4 regions of the Streptomyces sp. NPDC054813 genome follow, and region 1 is predicted to be linked to each of the others. Evidence: riboswitches for the same ligand, from Rfam matches in the RefSeq annotation. Region 1 holds a riboswitch; each other region holds the start of a gene.
What was found. A riboswitch is a leader RNA that binds a small molecule or an ion and turns the genes downstream of it on or off. The one in region 1 is predicted to bind cyclic di-AMP.

Region 1 (2,192 bases):
GATCGTCTTCCTCGGCGCGCCCGTCGACGAGACCTCGGCCAACGACGTGATGGCGCAGTTCATGTACCTGGAGCACGCGGCGCCGGAGCGGGACATCTCGCTGTACATCAACTCTCCGGGCGGCTCGTTCAACGCGATGGCCGCGATCTACGACACCGTCCAGTACGTCACCTGTGACGTGGAGACGATCTGCCTGGGGCAGGCCGGGGCGTCGGCCGCGGTGCTGCTCGCGGCGGGCACCCCGGGCAAGCGCTCCATGCTGCCGGGTGCGCGCGTGGTGCTCCAGCAGCCCTCGCTGCCGGAACCGGTACAGGGCCAGCCGAGTGATCTGGTCATCCGGGCGGCGGAGTTGGACCGGACCCGCGCGCTGCTCGAAGAGATGCTCGTCCGGCACACCGGGCGCACACCGGCCCAGGTACACCAGGACCTGGAGCGGGATCTGGTGCTGGACGCGCAGGCGGCGCTGGCGTACGGACTGGTGGACCGGATCGTGCCCAGCCGCCGGACCTCGCTCGGTCTGCCGGACGCGGGGTGAGCGGCCGATGCTGCCACCGGAGCTGCCGCCGCTGCCCGCGCTGACCCGCGCCGAGGGCGAGTTGATCGACCGTTATCTGGACGTGGTCGACCTGCTGGGCCGAATCAACCCGGCGCAGAACGAGGACACCTATCGTGGGCTGCGCGCCGCGCAGGCGCTGGTGCGCGCGGCGGCGGAGCTGCGCGACGCGCTAGCCCTGATGCATCGACGGGGCGAGACGGAGCTTCACGAGGACACGTTGGCACGGGCGTTGCGGGTACTCGACGGCGAGCGCCGGACCGCGCGCGTCGCACTCCCGCCCGACTGCGTACGGTGACGCCCGGCGAAGTCCGCAGCGACGCGTCCACCGGTCGGCCGGACCGGAGTTGAAACGACCCAAAGGGGTTACCGCCGTTCGGCGGAGGATGGCGTGGTTTTACCTGACCGCCGGGCCCGCTCAAGGTGCGTGCTCACAGGTGCCCGCGGAAGGCTTCGTTGCAGGTCCGGGGCTACGTCGGGCAGTTGACGAATAATCGAACACAGTGCTGTCCACCCGAACGGGTGGGTGGTGAGTAACCCCACAAATCCACGGTTGCGTTGGGATTTTCGGACACGGTTGCGTGAAGATCCCTGTCTGACGACAAGCCCCCGCCACAGCGGCGGGGCGATCCGGGCGGACGCCGAGTCCTGCCGCCGCCCGGATGCCCGGTCGACGGAAGTGCATCGGCAGGAGTGGAGGACCCAAGCACGACGGGTCGCCGGAACGGTCGCAGCATGACCGGGCCGTGCAGCCCTTGGGGTGAAGCCGTGGCAACGCGGCCGGGCAACTTCGCCAGCCCGAATCCGACAGGTCATCCTTCACAGGCGGCTGACGAAGGGTTGCGCATGACTGCGCTCAATCGTGTCCCGTCGCTGATGGCGCGGGCCGGCACGGCCTCGGCGCTCACCATCGCCGCCGTGGGCGGTTCCATCGTGATCCCGGGTGTCGCCTCCGACGCCTCGGCCGCCACGATAGGGACGAAAGCACTTCGGATCGCGGCCTCGAAGAAGGGCTCGCCCTACAGCTGGGGTGCCACCGGACCGAACCGGTTCGACTGCTCCGGGCTCACGCTGTACTCGTTCAAGAAGGCGGGCAAGAAGCTCCCGCGTACGGCGGCCCAGCAGTACAACAAGACCCGTCACATCTCGGCCGGCAACCGCAAGGCCGGGGACCTGGTCTTCTTCCACTCGGGTTCCAGCGTGTACCACGTCGGCATCTACGCCGGGAAGGGAAGGATCTGGCACGCCCCGAGGACCGGGGACGTGGTGAAGCTCCAGAAGATCTGGACGCGAAGCGTCTGGTACGGCCGGGTCAGCTGACCCGCTCAGCAGCACCCAGCGGCCGGCCGGCGGGAACTCGGGGCTACGGTTCCTGCTGGCCGGCGGCGGTGACCGTGCCGGCCGGGACTGCCCAGGGCAGTTCGATGAAGACGGTCTTGCCGCCCTCCCGGGTGGGGCGCACCCGGAGCTTGCCGCCGCACTCCGCGGTGAGCCAGCGGATGATGACCATGCCGCGCCCGTTGTCCTGCTGCACCGCGGCTGGGAGTCTCTTGGGGAACCGCGGATGGCTGTCCGTGACGCCGATGCGCAGCTGTTCGTCACGGACCAGGACGAGGGCCACCGTGAAGGTGGGTGACTG
Region 2 (2,192 bases), on a different contig from region 1:
ATTTCTGTCGCCGAGAAGATCCTCGCCGACCAGGGCACCAAGCCCTGGCGGACCTGCGCCCTGATCGCCGGGCTCTCCTCGGACGACGCCTCGGTGAACGTCGACACGGGCCTCGACGGATCGGGCGACACGTCCGGCTCTGCCGACTCGTCCTCCGGATTGTCGGATTCGACCTCTTCGTCTGGTTCCTCAGATTCATCCGGTTCATCGGATTCCGGCTCGTCCGACCCCTCGTCGGATTCCTCGGGCGCCACGGACTCCGGCTCCGCCACTCCGTCCCCGAGTGCGAGTGACGACTCCGGTAAAGGCACCCCTGCCGACTCCACGAAGGCGGACAAGTCGGGATCTAAGGGCTCCGATGCCTCGAAGGCGAGCGAGAATCCCGTCGTGCCCGAAGCCGATGACTCGGACAATTCGTGGCAGACGGGCAGCTCTTGGGATCTGGTCGACACGGGGGCCGTCAGCACCGGCGGCAAGCATCGCGGCGGCTCGGCGGACGAAAGCGTGACAAACGGTCAGAGTGTGACTTCTTCCGGCCGTCACGCCTCCCGGGACGCCGGCACCTACACCGTCCGGGACGGCGACACCCTCGCCTCCATCGCCGACTCCCTTGACCTCCACGGCGGATGGCGTGCGCTCTACGCCGCGAACAAGGCGGACATCGGTGCCGACCCGAACGACATCGCCCCCGGTCAGACCCTGAAACTCGGCAGCGAAACGGACGAAAAGTAGCGGGAGTTGGCGCTTCGGGCCGCCCTACTTCGAAGTTAAATGTCCGGTTTGGTGAAAGTGTGGGATGAGTCTCAGAAGCCCTGATCATCTTTGAAATTCACCTGATCGCCTGTTTACGGTCGAGGCCGCTCGTCACCACGAGCCCCGGCCGTCGCAACGCCGAGTCCTGCCAGCGGCTGCCCGGGAACAGTCGTCGCGTCAAGCGCCGTAGGCAGGAGCGGGGGACCCAAGGTAAGTGCCGGGACCGGTAGTTGAGACTGCCGTGTCCGGCTCGGGGTGAAGCCGCGCACCGTGAGGTGTGCGGCCGGGCAACTCAACCGGCCCGAACCCGACAGCTCACCTCGCAGGCGTCGGTGAGGGGATCCTCCATGCTGTTTTCCGGCAAGGGCAAGCACCGTCGTCCGTCCAGGGCCAGCCGCGCCGCCGCGCTCGCCGGCGTCACCGGTGTCGCCATCGCCGCTCCGCTGATGGCCTCCGGCACCGCCTCTGCCGCCACCGCCTCCGAGTGGGACACCGTCGCCCAGTGCGAGTCCGGTGGCAACTGGGCCATCAACACCGGCAACGGCTACTACGGCGGTCTGCAGTTCTCCGCCTCCACCTGGGCCGCGTACGGCGGCACGCAGTACGCCGCACAGGCCAACCAGGCCACCAAGACGCAGCAGATCGAGATCGCCGAGAAGGTCCTCGCCGCGCAGGGCAAGGGCGCCTGGCCGGTCTGCGGCACGGGCCTGTCCGGCGCCGCCTACGCCGGCGGCAGCACCAGCTCCTCCTCTTCCTCCTCCTCCGGCTCCAGCTCCGCGAACAGCGGCACGAGCAGCCGTACGACCGACACCCAGGCCGCCTCCCGCTCCGCCGAGCGTCCGGCCGCCAAGAAGACCGTCACCACCCCGACCGGCAAGAAGGTCAAGAAGGGTGACGGCGAGTACAAGGTCGTCAAGGGCGACACGCTCAGCTCCATCGCCGAGAAGCACAAGGTCAAGGGCGGCTGGCAGGCGCTGTTCAAGCTGAACAAGGACATCGTCGACGACGCCGACTTCATCTACCCGGGCCAGCTGCTGCACCTGAAGTAGGCGCCCGAAGCAATACGAGGGCGCCAGCTGAACCACAGCGCCCGCACAGCCGTGGTCCCCATAGTGGAGACCGCGTGAGGGTCACCCCCGTCCCCCACGAGCCCCCGCTCCGGTGCGTTCTCCCCCGTACGCACCGGGGCGGGGTTTCTCTTTGCCGTCCTTGCGCGGGCCTCCCGCGGTCCTTGCGCGGTCCTCTCGCGAGAGGACCGCGGTCTTCTTCTTGGCCCGCTCTTCTTCCGTTCTTCATCGGGCCCCCCTTTGTTCCGTGCGTGAACAATGAGTACCGTCTGTGTGTCCAAGGGTCGGTCGGTCGTGCCGGTCGACGGCCCTGGGGCGGTTAGGCTCTAGTCGCAAGGCTGAGCAAGGGCCGACAAGGCCCGCGTGCGCCCG
Region 3 (2,192 bases), on a different contig from region 1:
TCGGGTCGATGGCGGTGGCCTGGCCGTTCGGGTGGACCTCCAGGTGGAGGTGCGGGCCGGTGACGTTGCCGGTGGCGCCCACCCGGCCGATGACGTCACCGGTGGCGACCTTCTGGCCGACCTTGACGCCGATCGAGGACTGGTGGCAGAACCACAGCTCGGTGCCGTCGTCCAGGGTGATGATCGTGCGGTAGCCGTACGAGCCGGCCCAGCCGGCCTCCGTGACGGTGCCGCTGTGCACGGCCTTGATCAGCGTGCCGGTGGGGGCGGCGAAGTCGAGGCCGGTGTGGTAGCCGGAGGCCCACATGGAGCCGGCCTGCCCGAAGGTGCCGGTGATCGTGTAGGAGACGACCGGCAGCGTGTACTGCTTGGCCAGCGCGGCGAGCCGCTTCTGCTCGGCCTGCGCCTTCTCGGCGGCCTGCGCCTGCTCCTTGGCGTCGGCGGCCTTGGCTGCCGCCGTCTTCTCCGCCTTGGCCTCCGCGTCGGAGACCGCCTTGTCGGCGGCGGCCACGGCCTTGGCGGTGGCCTTGACGTCGAGCTGGGTCTGCTGCTGCTCGGCCTGGGCGATGATCCGGCTGCGCAGCGCCTCACCGGCGTCGGAGGAGGAGTCCGCGTCGGTGGCGGCCGTCGTGGTGACGCTGCTGAGGGCGGTCTGGGTGGCGTGGTGGCCGCTGCCCTGGCCGAGCAGGGAGTCGACGGAGGACGGCAGGTCGGGCAGCGAGATGGAGACCGGCGGCTTGCCGGTGTTGGCGCTGGCCATGCCGCCCGCGCCGACGGCGGCGATGACGCCGACGCCGAGGACCGTGGAGCTGCGGGCGAGCCCGCCGCCGCGCTGCTTGGCGACCCGGTGCCGGCCACGTACCGGGGCGAGGGACTCCTCGGTGGGGTTCCACTCCTCCCAGGGGCCCTCGTCGGTGCGGTAGCCGCCGTAGCCGTAGGTCTCGGGTTGACGCTGGCTGGGCACGAACGGGGCTGTCGGGGCAGGCCGGTTGGACGCCACGCGGGCGCACTCCTTTCCTTCCGCTGCCTACCGGGTTAGCTGACGGGTTCGGAGCGGGAAGGTCTCCTACGCGCGTATACCGGCCGATTTCTTCCGGCGGCAGCCGTGCGATTCACCCCAAGGTGGTGGTTCCCCGGTTCCCTTGCGGGATTCGGCGCGTGCGCACGGAGCCGTCGCGGGTGACGGCTGGGACGACCGCGCTGCGTTATCGAACGTTAATAGACCCGGCTATCAGATTCCAAGCAGTTCGCCTTGATCATTAAGCTTTCAAAGCGTGGACTTACCTGCCACGAACGGCCAAAAACGGTCGAGTTGACCATGCATTCTGTTCGGCTCAGGAGTCACACGCGTCTCAGACGTTATGCGGAGGGCGGTCGTCCGCGCACCTAGGGTCACAATCCCCAGTACAGCCGGTGCCCGCGCTCAGGGCCGCCGTACCGCGAGCAGCGCCATGTCGTCCGTCATGCCGCCGCCGGTGTGCCGGCGCACCTCGGCCGCGAGCCAGGCCAGCAGCGGGCCGGGGGCGGTGCCGACCCGGCCGGCCAGCCGCCGCTCGGGGTCGTAGAACCGGCCGTGCGCGTCCCGCGCCTCGGAGAGGCCGTCGGTGTGCAGCAGCAGCGTGGCCCCGCTCGGGAACGCGTGCTCGGCGGCCCGGTCCGGCCAGGCCCCCAACTCGCCCATCCCCAGCGGCAGCGCGGCCTCGGGCACCCGTACCGGGCTCACCCTGCCGTCGCCGTACAGCAGCAGGGGCGGCGGATGGCCGCGGTTGACGACCCGGACCGTGCCGTCGCCGTGCCGGAGTTCGGCGAGCACGGCGGTGGTGAACCCCTCGAACGCGTCGACGCCACCGCGCCGGACACCCTCGCGGGCCAGCGCCCGCTCCAGCCGCGCCGCCACCGCCTCCAGCGTGGCCTCCTGCTCGGCCGCCTCCCGGAACGCGCCGATCAGCACGGCTACGGCGGCGACCGCGTCCATGCCCTTGCCACGGACGTCGCCGACGACCAGCCGCACACCGTACGGGGTGTCCTGGACGGCGTACAGGTCGCCCCCGATGAAGGCGCCCTCCTGGGCCGCCTCGTAGCGGGCGGCGATCTCGAAGCCGCCGATCCGCTCGGCGGGCTCGGGCAGCACCGCCCGCTGGGCGGCCTCCGCGATCTCGCGGGCGGAGGCGAGGCGCTGGTCGCCGAGGCGG
Region 4 (2,192 bases), on a different contig from region 1:
CCTCCTGGACGACCTCGGCTGCACGGGACTCGCGGTCTGTGGCCAGGGCGCCCAGGTGTACGACGCCGGCGCGGAGCGGCTGCTGTGGTCGGTCACCCTGGACCGGGAGCTGGCGGAGACCGCCCTCGGCAAGATCGAGGCCGAGGTCGGGCAGGTGTACGCGGCGGTCGACCAGGACGGCGTGGACGGGCTCACGCTCATCGAGCCGGGCTATCTGATGCCCCACCCCACGCTGCCCGCGCTGCGCGTCGACCGGCGCGACGACCTGTGGTGCGCGCCCATCAGCAAGGTGCTGCTGCGCCACCACACCCTGTCCGACGACGAGCTGGCGGCGACCGCGCGCGCGGTGGTGGGGTCGCTGGCGACGGTCACCATGTCGGGGCCGGGGACCGTCGAGCTCCAGCCGTGCGGGGTGACCAAGGCGACCGGGCTGGCGCTGGCCGCCGGCCATCTGGGGCTGAGCCCCGAACAGGCCGTCGCCTTCGGGGACATGCCCAACGACATCCCGATGTTCGACTGGGCGTCCTACGGGGTGGCCATGGCCAACGCACATCCCGAACTCAAGGCGGTGGCCGACGAGATCACCTTGTCGAACGAGGACGACGGCCTCGCAGTCGTCCTCGAAAGACTCTTCGACTGACGGCGCCGGTCAGTACGCGCCGTGCACGTTGTCCATCGAGCCGTACCGTGCGGCGGCGTAGTTGCAGGCGGCGGTGATGTTCGCGACCGGGTCGTAGATGTCGAACGACGTGCCGTCCACGTGGTAGGTCTTGAACGTCGGGTCGATCACCTGGAGCAGACCCTTGGACGGGATGCCGGCGGCCGCGTTGGAGTCCCAGAGGTTGATGGCCTGCGGGTTGCCGGACGACTCACGCATCACGTTGCGGTAGATGCCGTTGTAGCTGCCGGGGATGTTCTTCTCGGCCATGATCGCGAGCGACTCGCGGATCCAGCCGTCGAGGTTGTTCGGATACCCGGCGAGCGTCGTGGAGGCCGTCGAGGTGGTGGAAGTGGCGGCGGAGGCGGCGGTCGCCCCGATGAGCGGCAGGGCGAGAACGGCGGCGCCGGTACCCACGATGGCGAGCGTGCGGACAATGCGGTTACGGCGGGGACGGCGGTGCTGAACGGCAGCAGACATGTCGTAGTTCCTCTCCGTCGCCTGCGGGGTGAGCTGTCGGGTTCGGGCCCGGGGAGTGCCCGGTCGCGCCGCCCTGAGGCGAGGCGACTTCACCCCTAGCCGTTCCGGTACGACGTCGGTCGGTGACGTCGGTCGCCCGGTCCGGCGACTTACCTGGTTCCCCCGCTCCTGCCGTGCGAATGGACTCGTCGATGGGTCACGACGGGCGGTGGCAGGATTCGGCGTCCGCCCGGCGAGCCGGAACGTATGCGAGAGCAGATGTCCGGAACAAGTACCTGATGCACACAACACACCGATTGACCTTGATCTGAGTCGTATGGGGTGCTTGATCCTTTGCGATTGCCAAGCCTCAACTCGCCCACAGGGAAAGGGCAGAAAGGGTCGCCTTACCGCCTCTGTGGCACTCAGGGCCACGTGACCTACTTCACGAAACGGCAATTACGGCGAATCGGACAAGAGGGATTCGCGGAATCCGTTTTTCCGGGCATCGGTGGAAAAGCTCCTCGCTGCCATTCGTGTGGATTGCCCTGATTGAGGCGAGCGGAAGTGGCACGCGTCACAGGTAATTCAGGAGATTGTCCGAATTGCCTTATTGGGTGGAATTCCGGCTGGGCGTGGGTGCACGGACGAGCCCGACCGGGTGAGGGTCGGCGGCGGGGCCGTCCACCCGGTCCGTCTGGTTCATCCGGTCGGGCAAGTCTCCGGTCTCGCCCTCCCGAGAACTCCGTACGGTCCGGGTACGCGCGCGGGTGCGTGTGGTCAGGAGTACGCGCGCGTGCCGCTGATCGGGTGTCGCGGGGAGGCCGACACTCGGCGGCTCTGTCCCGCCCGGGCGTCTCGAAGGCGGCCGGTCGGCCCAATACCCCGGATCGTGCCGGGAGTTCGAACGCGACGGCTGTGCATGATGCCGGTCACGCCGGGGGCCGGGGCTGCGGGCTCGCCGACCCGGCTGTGGCAGGGCGCCCGTCCGCGCGCGCATGTCCTCCGTGAGGGCGGAACCTCCGCCGTACCGCGTGTCGTTGTCATGGCGGCCGTCCGTGGCTCGCGGGCCGCG

Region 2: linked by a shared signal. The riboswitch ahead of ACWGJB_RS20560 (transglycosylase family protein) and the one ahead of ACWGJB_RS47970 (C40 family peptidase) in region 1 are both predicted to bind cyclic di-AMP.
Region 3: linked by a shared signal. The riboswitch ahead of ACWGJB_RS46170 (M23 family metallopeptidase) and the one ahead of ACWGJB_RS47970 (C40 family peptidase) in region 1 are both predicted to bind cyclic di-AMP.
Region 4: linked by a shared signal. The riboswitch ahead of ACWGJB_RS06985 (transglycosylase SLT domain-containing protein) and the one ahead of ACWGJB_RS47970 (C40 family peptidase) in region 1 are both predicted to bind cyclic di-AMP.

The regions. Positions count from the first base shown of each region.
Region 1 is NZ_JBSHAF010000046.1:28,253-30,444, forward strand. Features, by position in the region: gene ACWGJB_RS47960 (ATP-dependent Clp protease proteolytic subunit) at 1-535, shown strand, start outside; gene ACWGJB_RS47965 (hypothetical protein) at 543-851, shown strand; cyclic di-AMP (ydaO/yuaA leader) riboswitch at 1,224-1,396, shown strand; gene ACWGJB_RS47970 (C40 family peptidase) at 1,400-1,873, shown strand; gene ACWGJB_RS47975 (ATP-binding protein) at 1,917-2,192, opposite strand, start outside.
Region 2 is NZ_JBSHAF010000009.1:272,700-274,891, forward strand. Features, by position in the region: gene ACWGJB_RS20555 (transglycosylase family protein) at 1-732, shown strand, start outside; cyclic di-AMP (ydaO/yuaA leader) riboswitch at 926-1,097, shown strand; gene ACWGJB_RS20560 (transglycosylase family protein) at 1,101-1,802, shown strand.
Region 3 is NZ_JBSHAF010000040.1:21,848-24,039, forward strand. Features, by position in the region: gene ACWGJB_RS46170 (M23 family metallopeptidase) at 1-1,000, opposite strand, end outside; cyclic di-AMP (ydaO/yuaA leader) riboswitch at 1,010-1,167, opposite strand; gene ACWGJB_RS46175 (PP2C family protein-serine/threonine phosphatase) at 1,424-2,192, opposite strand, start outside.
Region 4 is NZ_JBSHAF010000003.1:198,201-200,392, forward strand. Features, by position in the region: gene ACWGJB_RS06980 (HAD family hydrolase) at 1-640, shown strand, start outside; gene ACWGJB_RS06985 (transglycosylase SLT domain-containing protein) at 650-1,138, opposite strand; cyclic di-AMP (ydaO/yuaA leader) riboswitch at 1,142-1,339, opposite strand.